Regions from separate parts of the Mesorhizobium sp. P171375 genome, predicted to be linked through region 3. Evidence: predicted binding sites of a transcription regulator. Region 3 holds the regulator's gene; each other region holds the start of a gene.
The links. Region 3 encodes PhoB, which activates phosphate uptake and scavenging genes when phosphate is short. Its sites were predicted from a motif close to TGTCATNNANCTGTCAT; they were not measured.

Region 1: ugpB (sn-glycerol-3-phosphate ABC transporter substrate-binding protein UgpB) is a predicted target of PhoB. The motif match lies at 1,725-1,741, and genes of this name have one in related genera.
Region 2: ACYHH6_RS05785 (DUF1045 domain-containing protein) is a predicted target of PhoB. The motif match lies at 1,892-1,908, and genes of this name have one in related genera.
Region 4: ACYHH6_RS26910 (esterase-like activity of phytase family protein) is a predicted target of PhoB. The motif match lies at 1,647-1,663, and genes of this name have one in related genera.

Annotation. Positions count from the first base shown of each region.
Region 1 is NZ_JBYNWF010000001.1:88,273-92,030, reverse strand. It holds gene ACYHH6_RS00445 (bifunctional diguanylate cyclase/phosphodiesterase) at 1-1,330, opposite strand, end outside; gene ACYHH6_RS00440 (hypothetical protein) at 1,457-1,585, opposite strand; gene ugpB (sn-glycerol-3-phosphate ABC transporter substrate-binding protein UgpB) at 1,803-3,113, shown strand; gene ugpA (sn-glycerol-3-phosphate ABC transporter permease UgpA) at 3,185-3,758, shown strand, end outside.
Region 2 is NZ_JBYNWF010000001.1:1,157,373-1,161,130, reverse strand. It holds gene ACYHH6_RS05790 (alpha-D-ribose 1-methylphosphonate 5-triphosphate diphosphatase) at 1-1,008, opposite strand, end outside; gene ACYHH6_RS05785 (DUF1045 domain-containing protein) at 1,041-1,748, opposite strand; gene iolB (5-deoxy-glucuronate isomerase) at 2,006-2,818, opposite strand; gene ACYHH6_RS05775 (DUF3329 domain-containing protein) at 2,824-3,054, opposite strand; gene iolE (myo-inosose-2 dehydratase) at 3,098-3,758, opposite strand, start outside.
Region 3 is NZ_JBYNWF010000001.1:212,933-216,690, reverse strand. It holds gene pstA (phosphate ABC transporter permease PstA) at 1-322, shown strand, start outside; gene pstB (phosphate ABC transporter ATP-binding protein PstB) at 340-1,164, shown strand; gene phoU (phosphate signaling complex protein PhoU) at 1,206-1,910, shown strand; gene phoB (phosphate regulon transcriptional regulator PhoB) at 1,927-2,616, shown strand; gene ACYHH6_RS01070 (ROK family protein) at 2,641-3,758, opposite strand, start outside.
Region 4 is NZ_JBYNWF010000001.1:5,499,096-5,502,853, forward strand. It holds gene ACYHH6_RS26895 (LacI family DNA-binding transcriptional regulator) at 1-423, shown strand, start outside; gene ACYHH6_RS26900 (ferritin family protein) at 452-766, opposite strand; gene ACYHH6_RS26905 (bestrophin-like domain) at 839-1,594, opposite strand; gene ACYHH6_RS26910 (esterase-like activity of phytase family protein) at 1,766-3,247, shown strand; gene ACYHH6_RS26915 (L,D-transpeptidase) at 3,323-3,758, opposite strand, start outside.

The DNA.
Region 1 (3,758 bases), 120 kb from region 3:
CGAGACGCGCCAGCATCTGCCCCTGGCGGAGCACGCCGGAGGCGCATAGCGCCACCTTCTGCAGCATGGCATCGCCGGCGCCGTGCCCGAACAGGTCGTTCACTTCCTTGAAGCGGTCGAGGTCGAGCAGCAACAGCGCAAGGTGCCCGCCCTTGCCGCCTCGGTTCATTGCGGCAATTTCGGCCTCGAGCCGGCCGGAGAAACTGCGGCGGTTGGGGAGCCCGGTCAGCGGGTCGAAGTGGGCGAGGCGCAGGATCTCCTGCTCGGCCTTCTTGCGTTCGCGGATGTCGCGCACTGCGACGACGCTGTGCGGCTTGCCGCAATAGTCGATGCTCCTGGCGATCAGTTCGACGGGGATGGCGGTGCCGTCATGGCTTCTCAACTCGGCTTCCTGTGCCTGTCCGCTGCAGTCGGACATGCTGGCCGCTGTGCGTTCGCCGAAAAGGTCGCCGAGCAGCATCGCGTTCAGCGCTTCCGGTGCCATGCCGGTGAGAGCGGCGATGCTGTCATTGGCGCTGACGATGCGGGTGCCGTCGCAGACGATCAGGCCCTCGACGGCGGCGTTTGCGAGGCCATGCATACGCTCGGCCTCGAGCTTGTGACGACGGAAACGCAGGTCGATCCACAGTGCCGCGGCTGAAAGCACCAGGATAACCAGGCTGACTGCAGCGGCGGCGAAGGCCTGCGATACCGGCTCGACCGTGAACTGCGATATCTCAATGGAGGAGTCCGGGAAGATCGACACCGCGCCCATGGCGATGAAGTGCAGGGTGCAGATCGCCAGCGTCAACAGGACGGCGGCGCCGATGGTCGCCTGCATGGACGGGCGCCGCAGCACGACCAGCAGCGCCAGTGCGGCGAGAGTGACGCCTGCCAGCAGCGAGACGGCGACCAGAAGCGTGTTCCAGACGATGCGTCCTTCGACCTCGAAAGCGGCCATACCGATATAGTGCATGGCGGCGATGCCGGCACCGAGGATCGCGCCGCCGACCAGGGCGTAGTCGATGCCCCGGCGCAAGGTGGCAATCCACATGCCGGCGGCTGTCAGGGCGACGGAAGCGGCTAGCGAGAGCGCCGACAGTTCCGCATTGTACGCGTTGGGTATTCCCGGAGAAAAGGCAAGCATGGCGATGAAATGCGTCGCCCAGATACCGAAGCCGGTGGAAGTGGCTGATATCATCAGCCAGGTATAGCGGTTGCGCTCGTTTGAGCGGTCGACATGGCGAAGCAGATTGACCGCCGAGAAGGAAGAAATACCGCAAATAAGGGCTGCCAGTGCGACCAGTCTCAGATCGTGCTCGTGCACGATGCAATTATAGACCGTCAGCATCTCGCCCCACCTGCTCTCCCGCAGCAATCAGCCATCGACTTGATTAGTACGGGGCGCTTGAAGAATCAGTTATGGGCACCACAACTACAGCGGGTTTTTCCGGTTGTACCTTGCAGCGATCTTGTCTCATTCCGGGCGCAAGGTCACGAGCAGCGCTTGGCGCGACGCCGCGCCGCCGATCTCGATCCGGCCGAGCGCCGGCATGGCGGCCGCATGACGCAGGTAAGTGGCGTTGTCACGCGGGCCTTCACGCATCGCCGGGCGGTCGGCGATCGTCGCGGCCCACCACGCCCCATTGTATCGCTGAGCCGGCTTGGCATTTCTCTCTGTCCTCGTTGCAGAGTGAGGGGCGCGAAGTTAGCCGGATATGAAATTCACGAAACAGCAATGAAACCGTTGTCCGATTGTCATGAGCGACACATATTGCCTTTGCGGGAGTGCCCCTTTCGCCAATGACAAACGGGAGATGAACATGAAGTTGCTCGGCTTTGCGGCCGGTGTCGCCGCTACCTTGACCCTGCTTTCCACCCCCTCCGCCTTCGCCGCCACCCAGATCAGTTGGTGGCATGCCATGACCGGCGCCAATGCCGAGGTGGTCGACAAGATCGCCAAGGATTTCAATGCCAGCCAGAGCGACTATGAAATTCTCCCTGTTTTCAAGGGAACCTATCCCGAAACGCTGAATGCCGGCATCGCGGCCTTTCGCGCGGGTCAAGCGCCTGACATCATCCAGGTATTCGACGTGGGCACCGGCGTCATGATGGCCGCCGAAGGCGCGATCAAACCGGTGGCCGACGTCTTGACCAGCGCCGGCATGACGTTCGACAAAAGCCAGTATTTGCCCGGCATCGTCGGCTACTATTCGAAGCCGGACGGCACCATGCTGTCCTTCCCCTATAACTCCTCCTCGCCGATCCTCTATTATAACAAGGATATCTTCCAGAAGGCCGGGCTTGATGTGAACAACCCGCCCAAGACCTGGAACGAGGTGTGGGAATACGCCAAGAAGATCAAGGCGAGCGGCGCCGCCTCCTGCGGCTATACCTCAACCTGGCTGACCTGGATCCACCTCGAGGCCTTCGCCGCCTGGAACGACGTTTCCTATGGCACTAACCAGAACGGACTTGCCGGAACCGACGTTGAGCTCAAGATCAATGCGCCGATCTTCGTCAATCATTTCCAGGCGCTCGCCGATCTCGCCAAGGACGGCACCTTCAAATATGGCGGCCGCACCTCCGAAGCCAAGCAGATCTTTCTTGCCGGCGAATGCGGCATCTTCACCGAATCGTCGGGGGGCCTCGGTGACATCGTCAAGTCGGGCATGAACTACGGCATCGGCCAGCTTCCCTATGATAGCGACGCCAAGGGCGCACCCCAGAACACCACGCCGGGCGGCGCCAGCCTGTGGGTGTTCGGCAACAAATCGGACGAGGAATACAAAGGGGTCGCGGCGTTCTTCTCCTACCTGTCCAAGACCGAAGTGCAGGAGTATCTGCATCAGAAGTCGGGTTATCTGCCGGTGACGCTCGCTGCCTATGAGGCGACCAAGAAGTCCGGCTTCTATGACAAGAACCCAGGCCGTGAGACGCCGATCCTGCAGATGCTGGGCAAGGCGCCGACCGAGAATTCGAAGGGCGTGCGCCTCGTCAACCTGCCGCAGGTGCGTGATATCGAGAACGAGGAGTTCGAGAAGATGCTGGCCGGTCAGCAGACTGCGCAGCAGGCGCTCGACAACGCGGTCGCACGCGGCAACAAGGCGATTCAGGAAGCGATCGGAAACTGAAGCGATTTGTCAGTTAAACCTCGTCCACGCGGACCCGCGTGGACAACTTCCTGAATAGCGAGGGAATCACACTGTCTCCACGCGTCGTCTTTCCCAACAAGACCCTGCCTTATCTGCTGGTGGCGCCGCAACTCGCCATTACGCTGATCTTTTTCTACTGGCCGACGGGGCAGGCGCTCTACCAGTCGATGCTCAGGGAAGACCCGTTCGGGCTGAAGAGCAAGTTCGTCGGGCTCGCCAATTTTCGCAAGGTGCTGGCCGACCCGGCCTACCTCAACTCGATCAAAGTCACGCTGGTGTTCTCTCTGGCGACCGCGATCGTCGCCATGGGGGTGGCCCTGTTGCTTGCCGTCATGGCCGAGAAGGTGGTGCGCGGCAAAGGCCTTTATCGCACGCTGCTGATCTGGCCGTATGCGGTAGCGCCAGCGATTGCCGGCATGTTGTGGCTGTTTCTGTTCAACCCCTCGATCGGTTCGCTGGCCTACGCCTTGAGAGGTCTCGGCATCGCCTGGGATCCCTTGCTTAACGGCAACCACGCCATGATCCTGCTGGTGTCTGCGGCTGCCTGGAAGCAGATCAGCTACAATTTCCTGTTCTTCGTCGCCGGGCTGCAGGCGGTGCCGAAGACGTTGATAGAGGCGGCGG
Region 2 (3,758 bases), 940 kb from region 3:
CGGGTTCTTCGACACCATGGCGACCGCCTGCGGCAGGGAAATGCCTTCGACGACGTCGCCTAGAAAGAAGGCCGACTGGATCAGGCTGAAGGGAATGTAGTCGGACGACAGGATGTCGAGCAGTCCGTCGGCGGCCAGCGTGCGGGCCGAAACATTGCCGGAGTGCGAGGCGCCGCGCATGACGTTGGGCGCGCCCATCAGCACTCCGAGTCCAGCCTCCTTTGAAGCCTTGGCCGCTTCCTGCGTGGTCGGGAATTCGGCAACGCGCACGCCTTGCTCAATCGCCTCGTCGACATGGCCTGATGTGGCGTCGTCATGGCTTGCCAGCACAATGCCGCGCCCGTTGCACGCGGCTGATATCGCTACCCGGTTCGGTCCCGAATTCTTCGCCGATTCCGACATGCGCTTTTCGCAGAACAACTTGAAGTCGCGATCGGTCAGCTTCAGCTTGCGCTGATAGTAATAGGCGTAGGTCTCGAGGTTGACGAACTGGCGCTGTCCCGGCGCATGGTCCATCAGCGACGCCAGTTTGACCCGCTCATCGCCGTCGAAATTGGCGAAGGCCTGCAGACAGTCCGGCGCCGAGACCTCGCAGCGCAGATGCAGGAAGTGGTCGGCCCGCAGGCGATCCTGCGCCACGCTGTCCTCGATGGCATCGGCCAGCTTGCGGATGTCGTCGGAGGTGAGATCCGCGTCCTCGTCCATGCCGACGCGCAAGGCATCGAGCACCGTGGTGATGCCGGCGGTGGCCACCTGCGCGTCATGGGCAAGGACGGCGGCGATCGGGTTCCAGCGCACTTTCGGCCGCGGTGCGTAATGGCCTTCGAGATGGTCGGTGTGCAGTTCGACCAGGCCGGGAATGATGTAATCGCCGCCCATATCCTCGCCGGTCCGCCCGGTGCCTGCGTCGATGCCGGCGATAAAACCGTCGCGCAGTACGAGCGAGCCCTCGACGATCTCGTCGGCAAGCACGATGCGGGCATTGGTCAAAACGGTCTCGGCAGTCATCTCAGGCAGTCCTTGGGTTTCAGGCGAAGTGGTCAGGCGGTTTTTCTCGCCGCGCGGCGGCCGAGCGCATGATGGGAGAGCACCATGAACGGGGCGCCCGGTTCGGTTTCGACAAACAGCGTTAGTGCATCGACCAGCACCGGCTGCTGCAGCACCTCTGCGAACAGGCTGTCGATTGCTGCGCGCAGACGTAGGCTTTCCTGTGGCCCGGCCCGGCCGGACAGCGTCATGTGGAAGCGAAAGGTCTCGAAGACATAGGGGTAGCCCCACTGGCAGAGATTGCGGAACTCGGCCGGCTTCAGCGAATCCGGGCCGCGGCGCTCGATCTCGGCCTCGGTCAGCGGTGCGCGAAAACGGTCGAAGCCAAGCACGACATCATCGGCGAAACGGTTAAGCGACGGCAGCGGACCTTGCGGCACCAAAGCGAAGAAACCATCGATCTGGCTGACGACAAGGCGCGGGATGGTGACGGTAGGCATCGCTTCGGCAAAGGCGTCGAGGGCGGCGCGCAGCGAGGTTTCCGTCTCGTTGGCCGCCAGCCGGAAGGGCGCCTTTAGCGTCGCATGGAAACCGTAGCGGCGCGCCGATGCGGTGTGGAAGGCGACTTCCGCCGCCGACAGGTCGCCCACCGCTTCGACCGGCTTTGTGGCGGCGCCGAAAGGGTCGCGTCCCAGCCAGTTGGCGGCGATCCGCGCCAGCGGTTCGTCCTGCCTTGGGGTGAAATAGATGGCGTAGCGCATCGAAAATCCTCGTTAAAGCCCGCCGCCTCTTGAGGGCTCGATGCGGCGCGCTTTAAGTCTATTTGCTTCGGCATGTCGTTATCCCAAAACCGCTGCGCACTTTTGGGCGACATGCACCGTCCCCGCTGCCATAGGTGATTTCCATGACGGATTGACGAAGCTTTGAAGGGTTTTCGATGGCAAATCGACCCCATCGGTCGTTAGCCGACGATTTTTCCGAACTGGGCCAACAGCTTCCCCCTGAAAGACAGGGGTGGTCAGGCCTTCATCAGCCATTCGTGCTCGGGCGCGTTGTGGAATTTCCACGTCCGCTTCGGGCCGGCCATGACGTTGAGATAATAGAGGTCGTAGCCGTGGCAGGCGGCGCAGGGATGGTAGCCCTTGGGCACCAGCACGACATCGCCGTCCTCGATCGCCATCGCCTCGTCCAGTTCGCGGGCGCCCGACTTGTCGGCATCGGTATAGACGCGCTGGAAGGCGAAGCCCTGCGGCGGGTTGAGGCGATGATAGTAGGTTTCCTCGAGATAGGATTCGGCCGGCAGATTGTCCTGGTCGTGCTTGTGTGGCGGATAGCTCGATGTATGGCCGCCGGGCGTGATGACCTCGACCACCAGCAGCGAGTCGGCCGGCTTGCCCTCCGGCAATATGTTGGTGACGTAACGCGTGTTGGTGCCCTTGCCGCGCACTTCCTGGCCGAGATCGTCAGGTGCGATGACGCGAACCGGCAGGCCGCCGCCCAGGCCCGGCGCCGAGCAGACGGCGAGTTCGAGATCGGTGTCCGCAGTCACCGACCAGTCCGATCCCTCAGGGATGTAGACCGACCATGGCTTGCCCTCGAAGGGCGACATGCGCTCGCCCAGCAGGCCGAGTTCCTGGCCGCCGGCCTTTGCGTTGCCCTTGCCGGTGACGAACACCAGGCAGACTTCGCGATCGCCCGTCTTGCCGGAAGCGGTCTCGCCCGGCTGCAGCCGGTGCAGATCGAAGCCGACATAGGTCCAGCCGGCGCTTTTGGGCGTGACATGGGCGACGCGGCCATGGCCCTTGTCGGCTTTGACGAGCAGTTTCGACATTGCGGTCATTCCTTCGGTTCGGCGCCAGTCTTCGGCTCGACCGGAGGCTTCGCCCCGTCGACCGGCTTGTAGAGATAGAAGAACTGCCAGACGGCGTAGGCGGCGAAGCCGAGCGCGATGACGCCCCAGAACGGTGTTCCGGAGGCGAATTCTATTCCGGCCCAGATCACGCAGACGGCGACGACGGCAACGCGCCGCCACAGCGGCCGGAAGAATGGGTGTTCGTAATCTTTCATCGGGCCAATCTACAGCAAGCAGGCTCGGCGGAAAGCCATCGCATCAGACATTGGGGAACCCTTGCGTCTCAACCGTGTAGCCGGCTGCCGTCATCACCCGCATCAGTTCCTTGTAGCCCACCTGCGCCATCTTCAGCGGCGGGTTCTTCTTCGGGTCCTGCTCGGCCTCGACGACGAACCAGCCTTCATAGCCATGGTCGGCGAAACGCTGCACGATGGCGCCGAAATCCAGCGAGCCATCGCCCGGCACAGTGAAGGCACCGAGCGCCACGGCGTCGAGGAAGGACTGTTTTGTGCGGTCGAGCCCGTCGATCACGGCCATGCGCACATCCTTCACATGAACATGGCTGATGCGCTTGTGGTGGTTGTCGATGGCGCGCAGCACGTCGCCGCCGGCAAAGGCGAGATGGCCGGCATCGAGCAGCAGCGGAATGCCGTCGCCGGAATGGCGCATGAAGGCATCGAGTTCCGGCTCGGTCTCGACCACCGCCGCCATGTGGTGATGATAGGACAGTGGCATGCCCTGCTCGGCGCACCATTCGCCGAACTCGGTCAGCCGCCTTGCATAGGCCTTCATCTCGTCGCCCGACAATTTCGGCTTGGTGGCAAGCGGTTTGGAACGGTCGCCCTGGATCGAGCGGCCGACCTCGCCATAGACGATGCAAGGCGCGTTGACCGCCTTGAACAGGTCGATCATCGGCTGG
Region 3 (3,758 bases):
GAAGATGCAGATGGTGTTCCAGCACATACTGCCACTTGCCGCTCCCGGCATCCTGACCGGCACGATTATCGGCCTGGCGCGTGCGCTGGGTGAGACAGCACCGCTGCTTCTGATCGGCATGGTCGCCTTCGTCGCCAACTATCCGAAGACGCCTTTCGATCCGGCGACGGCGCTGCCGGTGCAGATCTACATGTGGGCAAACGAGGCCGAACGCGCTTTTGTCGAGCGCATGTCCGGCGCCATCATCATCCTGCTCGTCTTTCTCATGGCCATGAACATCACCGCGATCGTGCTTCGGCGCCGGTTCGAGCGGCGCTGGTAGAAAAAAGGCAATTTGGTATGAACATCATGACCGAACAGTCCCTTGAAAACGCAGTGGGCGACAAAATGAACGCCAAGTCGAACGAAGTCATCAAGATGCGCGGCGACAAGGTCGGCGTGTTCTACGGCGAGAAGCAGGCGCTGTTCGACGTCAATCTCGACGTCCGCCAGAACCAGGTGACGGCGCTGATCGGCCCGTCCGGCTGCGGCAAGTCGACCTTCCTGCGCTGCCTCAACCGCATGAACGACACCATCGATTCGGCGCGGGTGACCGGCAAGATCACGCTCGACGAGGACGACATCTATGACAAGAACATCGACGTCGTCGAACTCAGGGCGCGCGTCGGCATGGTGTTCCAGAAGCCCAATCCGTTCCCGAAGTCGATCTACGAGAACGTTGCCTATGGCCCGCGCATCCATGGGCTGGCCAAGCGCAAGTCCGACATGGACCAGATCGTCGAGTCGAGCTTGAAGAAGGCGGCGATCTGGAACGAGGTCAAGGACCGCCTGCAGGAGCCCGGCACCGGCCTGTCCGGCGGCCAGCAGCAGCGCCTGTGCATCGCGCGCGCCATTGCGGTGTCGCCGGAAGTAATCCTGATGGACGAACCATGCTCGGCGCTCGACCCGATTGCCACCGCACGCGTCGAGGAGCTGATCGACGAGCTGCGCCAGAATTACACGATCGTCATCGTCACCCACTCGATGCAGCAGGCGGCGCGCGTGTCGCAGCGCACGGCGATGTTCCACCTCGGCTACCTGGTCGAGGAGGGCGCCACCGACAAGATGTTCACCAATCCCGACGACAAGCGCACCCAGGACTACATTACCGGCCGCTTCGGCTGAGCCGTCCAGCGGTTGAATTTTCAGGCACGAGGACCACGATCATGGGTGAACATACCGTCGCTTCCTTCGATGAAGAGTTGGGCCAGATCAGCAAGCTGATCCGCGACATGGGCGATCTGGCCGGGTCGATGGTCAGCGGCTCGACAAAAGCGCTGCTCAATTCCGACAATGCGCTGGCGCAGCGCGTCGTGTCCGACGACGCCATCATGGACGCGCGCCAGCGGGAACTCGACGATCGCGCTATCACGCTCATCGCCAAGCGCCAGCCGATGGCCAACGATCTGCGTGCCGTGGTCGGCTCGATCCGCATGGCCGGCGACCTCGAGCGCATCGGCGATCTCGCCAAGAACATCGCCAAGCGCGTCGGCACCGTGGGCCTCAGCGTCACGCCGCGCGACCTCTCGCACTCCATCGACGCGATGGCGCAGCTGGTGCTGATCCAGGTGCAAGGAGTGGTCGAGGAGTATGCCGCGGCCGATGCGGCAGCCCTGGCGAAACTCAGGAATGAGGACGAACGTATCGACGTCAAATACACGTCGGTGTTTCGTGAACTCTTGACCTACATGATGGAAGACCCGCGCAACATCACCGCCTGCACGCATCTCCTGTTCTGCGCCAAGAATCTGGAGCGCATCGGTGATCATGTCACCAACATCGCTGAAAATGCGTATTATGTGCTGACCGGCCAGCAATTGCCCGCCAATCGCCCGAAGCAGGACGAGACGGCGATGGCCACTTCGGCCTGACAAGGGTGAACTGCTGATGATCGCGCCACGCATCATGGTCGTGGAGGACGAGGAGCCGCTGGGCGTGCTCCTCCGCTACAACCTCGAATCCGAAGGCTACCAGGTCGAGGTGGTGACGCGCGGCGACGAGGCCGAAATTCGGCTGCAGGAAAATGTGCCCGACCTTCTGGTGCTCGACTGGATGGTGCCGGCGGTGTCCGGCATCGAGCTCTGCCGCCGGCTGCGCATGCGGCCCGAGACCGAACGGCTGCCGATCATCATGCTGACCGCGCGTGGCGAGGAGAGCGACCGCGTGCGTGGCCTGTCGACCGGCGCCGACGACTATCTGGTCAAGCCGTTCTCGACACCGGAATTCATGGCGCGCGTGAAAGCGTTGCTGCGCCGCGCCAAGCCGGAAGTGCTGTCCAGCGTGCTCAAGGTCGGCGACATCGTGCTCGACCGTGAATCGCACCGCGTCTACCGCAAGAAGAGCGAAATCAGGCTCGGACCGACCGAGTTCCGCCTGCTCGAATTCATGATGCGCCATCCCGGCCGCGTGTTCTCGCGCAGCCAGCTGCTCGACAATGTCTGGGGCGAGACGATCTATATCGACGAGCGCACGGTCGACGTGCATGTCGGTCGACTGCGCAAGGCGGTCAACAATGGCCGCATGCCCGACGTCATCCGCACCATCCGCGGCGCCGGCTACGCTATCCGGGAAGATTAGGCGCGCCGCGCTGTTGCCGGCCCCTCAGGCGACATGCTTGCCCGCTTTTGCCTGAATCCCCGGTGCGAAAATCTCCTGGTCGACGAAGCTGAGCGCGCGCATAGCGCAGCCTTCGCGGATCAGCGGCAGTTCGTTGGGCTCGGTGTCGAAGGAGATCGATTTCGAGTGCTGGCCGCCGGCGGTCTGAGCAATCGCTTCGCGCAATGCCGGTTCGATCAGATCGAACGCGGCGGCGCTGACTCCGACCATGGCGACAGGTGCTGGATCGATCAGCGCGAACAGGCTGCCGAGGCCGAAGCCGAGCGCCTCGCCGGCCTTGCGGTAGGCTTCGCGCTCCGGGCCATCGGTCTCGCGGGCACGTGCGGCGAGCGCCCGCATGTCGGCGTCGCCGACATCGACCGGTTCGGCATCCTCGCTCATCATTTTGGCGCTGCGCCAGATGGCGTAATTGCCGGCATAGGCCTCCACGCAGCCGCGCCGCCCGCAACGGCACAGCGCGCCGCCGGGCCGGTGGATCATGTGGCCGAACTCGCCGCCCGAGGAATGGGTGCCGGTAAACAATTCGCCCTTCAGCACCAACCCCATGCCGATGCCATGCGAGAGCAGGATAGCGATGAAATTGTCGCGGTAGCGCTCAGGCTGGCGCCATTGCAGCGCCACCGCCATCATGTTGCAGTCGTTTTCCATGGTGGCCGGAATGCCGAATTCCGCTTCCAGTATGTCGGCGAAGGCAATGTCGGTCAGCGGCGTGATCGGCGACCACAGCATGGCGCGCGCCCGCGAATCGGTGATGCCCTGGATGCCCATGGCAATGCGGGCGATGCTCTGAACATCGAGATCGGGATCCTCGAGCTGCCGCCGAACGATTGCCGTGCATTCGCCGATCAGCTCGTCGCGCGGCATGGTCAGCGTATCCAGCCGGCGCTGCTCCTCGGCGACCACATGGCCAGCATAGTCGATGACGGTGACGGAGAGGAAGTTCAGCGACAGCACCACGGTCATCACCGCGGCGGCTTCCGGGTTGAGCGCAAGGCCAACCTGCGGCCGGCCGCGCTTCAGCGCACCCGTCTCGCCGGGTTTGCTCTCAGCCAGGATGCCTTCTTGAATCAGATCAGACGAGATCGCCGATATGGTCGAATGGC
Region 4 (3,758 bases), 5.3 Mb from region 3:
TTCCTCGACGGCTACTGCAAGGCGCTGAGGCGGCACGGCATCGAAGTCGACCCCGGCCTGATCGCCGACGGCTTCATCAACGAGGCCGGAGGCTACCAGGTGACGCCGCGCGTGATGCTCTCCAAGGACCGGCCGACGGCCATCATCTTCAACAATGACGCAATGGCGCTCGGCGGCTGCAAGGCACTGGCCGAGATGGGCATCAGGCCCGGCCACGACATAGCGGTGATCGTCATCGTCGACACGCCGCTTTGCCGCTACTTTTCGCCGGCGCTGACCGCTTTCCGTCCGTCGCTGGAGCCCATGGGCCGGCGGCTGGCCGAAATACTGCTGGCCTCGCTCCCCGCCTTCGCCGGCCCCGAAGGCACACGCATCATCCGCGAAGTCTGGCCGCTGGAGCTGATCGCGCGCGACAGCGATTGATCCGCCGCGGGATGTAGGCCGGTCGGCCTCAATCCACCTTCTTCTCGCCCTTCTCGCCGGCCTTGACGATGTCGCCGGTGGTGAACAGGATTTCCTTCAGCTCCGCCCGCCAGTCTTTCTTCTGGCGCAGCAGGAATTCGAGATCCATGCCGAAATGCTTGAACTCTTCGCCTTGCGCGTTTTTCATGATCGCCTTGGCCTGCGGATCCTTTTCCACCGACATGCGCTGTTCGTACCAGCCGATCGCCTCCGCCTCCTCGATCAGCGAAGTGATCATGCGGGCAAAGGTCCGCACCTTCTGCGTCAGTTCTTCCGGCGGCTCGTGATACTGGTCGAAACCCATGTCGCCCTCTCTCAAATGGACCGGCAAATCCAGCCGTATCCAGGAATGCGTTGGAGCGCCGCGGGTTCCGCCTCACTGCTGCAATTCGACCAAAGCCCTCTGCAAAGGCGCCGACGAAATCTGGATCGGGCCGGAGAACGGCACATCCATATCGAGGATCAGGTAAAGCGCTCCGGCAATCAGCGCCGCCGAGACCACGAACGTCTCTATGGTGATGGCATTTCTCGGCGCCCTGAAGCCGAAACTGGCGAAGATCAGCACCAGCCAGGCAACGAGCATGGCGATCAACGGCGGCGGAATGGTGCCTTCCGATTGCTCGATCAAAGCCCAGCGCAGTTCCATCACCTTCTGTAGATGCTGGCGGGCGTCCTCCAGCAGGGAACCATGCGCTGCGTCAGGAGGCTGCAGAGCGGTCAATCGTGTGCTGATCTCCGTCAACAGACGTTCAGACAGCCGGTTGGCGACGAGGGGTGTTTCGTTGGTTTCTGTCCAGTTGTTGGTCTGTCTTTGCACATAAGCGACCAGCGGCTGACGGACCTCGGCGGTCTCAGGCCCATATTGCCGAAGCGACCGGTCGAGAAGGATCAACTCGGTCGCATATGTGTGCACGTTGCGGTCGATCGACTCGAAAGTGTTCTTGGCCGAGTTGATCATGAGACCAAGCACCAGCGAGGTCATGACGACGAACAGGTTGGCGGCCAGCCGAACCACGGCGTTGGTGTCGTCGTCACGGTGATGGGCTGGCAACCTGCCGTAGACGGCCATGCTGGCCAGCGGCGCCGCCGTCAGGCAGAGGAAAACGGCCACCGCGATGAGTGTTTCCTGCATGCAGCCATTTCTGCACGGCAAGCACCGAATGCCAATGGCTGTCAGAATGCTCTGTCACGCAAGTATCATGTTCGCGTCCTAGACCGCTTTGCGAGGGGGCGACATCGTCGATGCGACGCGGAGCCCTTTGCAGTCTCAGCCGCTTGAAGGCTTGTCACAAAGAGGATCTCCATGAAAATCTCGCACCGAACCGTGTCGCTCGGCGCCGCATTGGCGCTGTTTACCGCCCTGACCCCTGCCCTTGCCGACAGCACCGCCACCGTTGGCGGTGTCAGCTTTGTCAACAAGGGCCTGGTCGGCGTCGGCCGCATCCCGGCCGACCTGAAGGACAAGTTCGGCGAGACCTTCGGCTCCGGCTCCGGCATGTCGATCGACGCCGCGAGCTGGACGCATGACGCCAATGGCTACAAGGGTTCGCTCTGGCTGCTGCCCGACCGCGGCTACAATGTCGTCGGCACCACCGACTACCGGCCGCGCCTCAACACTATCGCTATCGAGCTCACGCCGACCCCGCTGGGTGCCACACCCGCCGCCGGCCAGGAACAGACCGGCGTCAAGGCGACGCTTGCCGATTCCCTGCTCCTGACCGACGACAAGGGCGCTGACGCCACCGGTCTTGATCCGTCGAATGGCGTGCGCGCGGCGAGCGGCGACCTGCCGATCCTGCCCGAGGCCAATGGCAAGCTGGCGCTCGACAATGAGGCGATCGCCCGCCTGCCCGACGGCACCATGTTCATCTCGGATGAATACGGCCCCAACATCTACCGCTTCTCGGCCGACGGCCACCTGCTCTCGGCAACGCAGCCGCCGGCGGCGCTGGTGCCGATGCGCAAGGGCACGCCGAACTTCGCCTCCGACAATCCAGGCCCCGGTGCCGCCGAACCCGATCCGAAGGATCCCGAGACCGGCCGCCAGAACAACCAGGGCCTCGAAGGCATGGCGCTGACGCCGGACGGCAAGTCGCTGATCGCGGTGCTGCAGTCGGCGCCGCGCCAGGATGGCGGCGATTCCGGTGCGACGCGCCAGAACACTCGCGCGCTGGTCTATGACGCCACCGACCCGGCACACCTCAAGCTGGCGCACGAATATGTCGTTCCGCTGCCGGTGTTCAAGGACGACAAGGGCAAGACCAAGATCGCCGCGCAGAGCGAGATCGTGGCGCTGTCCGACAAGACCTTCCTGATGCTGGCGCGCGACAGCGGCAACGGCCAGGGGGTGAAGGGCGACACCTCGCTTGTGCGCCAGATATTCGTCGTCGACGTCTCGGCCGCGACCGACATTGCCGGCGGCGCCTTCGATGCCGCCGACAAGCCGGTTGCGCCCAAGGGCGTGCTCGATCCGTCGGTCACGCCGGCCAAGCTGACACCATTCATCGACATCAACGACAACAAGGAACTCGGCCGCTTCGGCCTGCATGACGGCAAGCCGAACGACAAGAACAACCTGTCGGAGAAGTGGGAAGCGATGTCGGTGGTCAGCGTGCTCGATCCGGCGCTGCCCGACGACTATTTCCTCTTCGTCGGCAACGACAACGACTTCCTCGCCCAGGACGGTTTCCAGGTCGGTGCGCCCTACAAGGCCGAAGACGGCGCCGATGTCGACACCATGTTCCTGGTCTATCAGGTCACGCTTCCGGGCCTCGCCAAGAAGTAGTCGCATACAATAGAAAAAAGCGGACGCGCCGGGCGGGTCCGCTTTTTTAGCGGCGATCAGCGATACCGCTGACGCCTATTTCAAGATCTCTGCATCCCTCGGTACGCCGGCATCGATCGGCTCGGCGGTCCTGTTCGACACGGCGGAGTTCTCCCCGGCGATCGAGAAGTTCGCGCGCACATGGACCTGGGTTACGCCGTTGACCCGGCTATAGAGGTCGATGATGTCCTGGTTCATGAAACGCACGCAGCCCGACGACGCATTCTTGCCGATGGAATCCCATTCCGGTGTGCCGTGCAGCCGGTACATCGTGTCTTTGCCGTCACGGAACAGATAGAGCGCGCGGGCGCCGAGCGGGCTCTGCGGTCCCGGCGGCATGCCGTCCTTGTATTTCGACAGTTCCGGCCGGCGCTGGATCATTTCCGGCGGCGGCGTCCACACCGGCCACTTCTTGCGCGCCTGGACCACGGCGCTGCCGGTCCAGCCGAACCCGGCCTTGCCGAGGCTGACG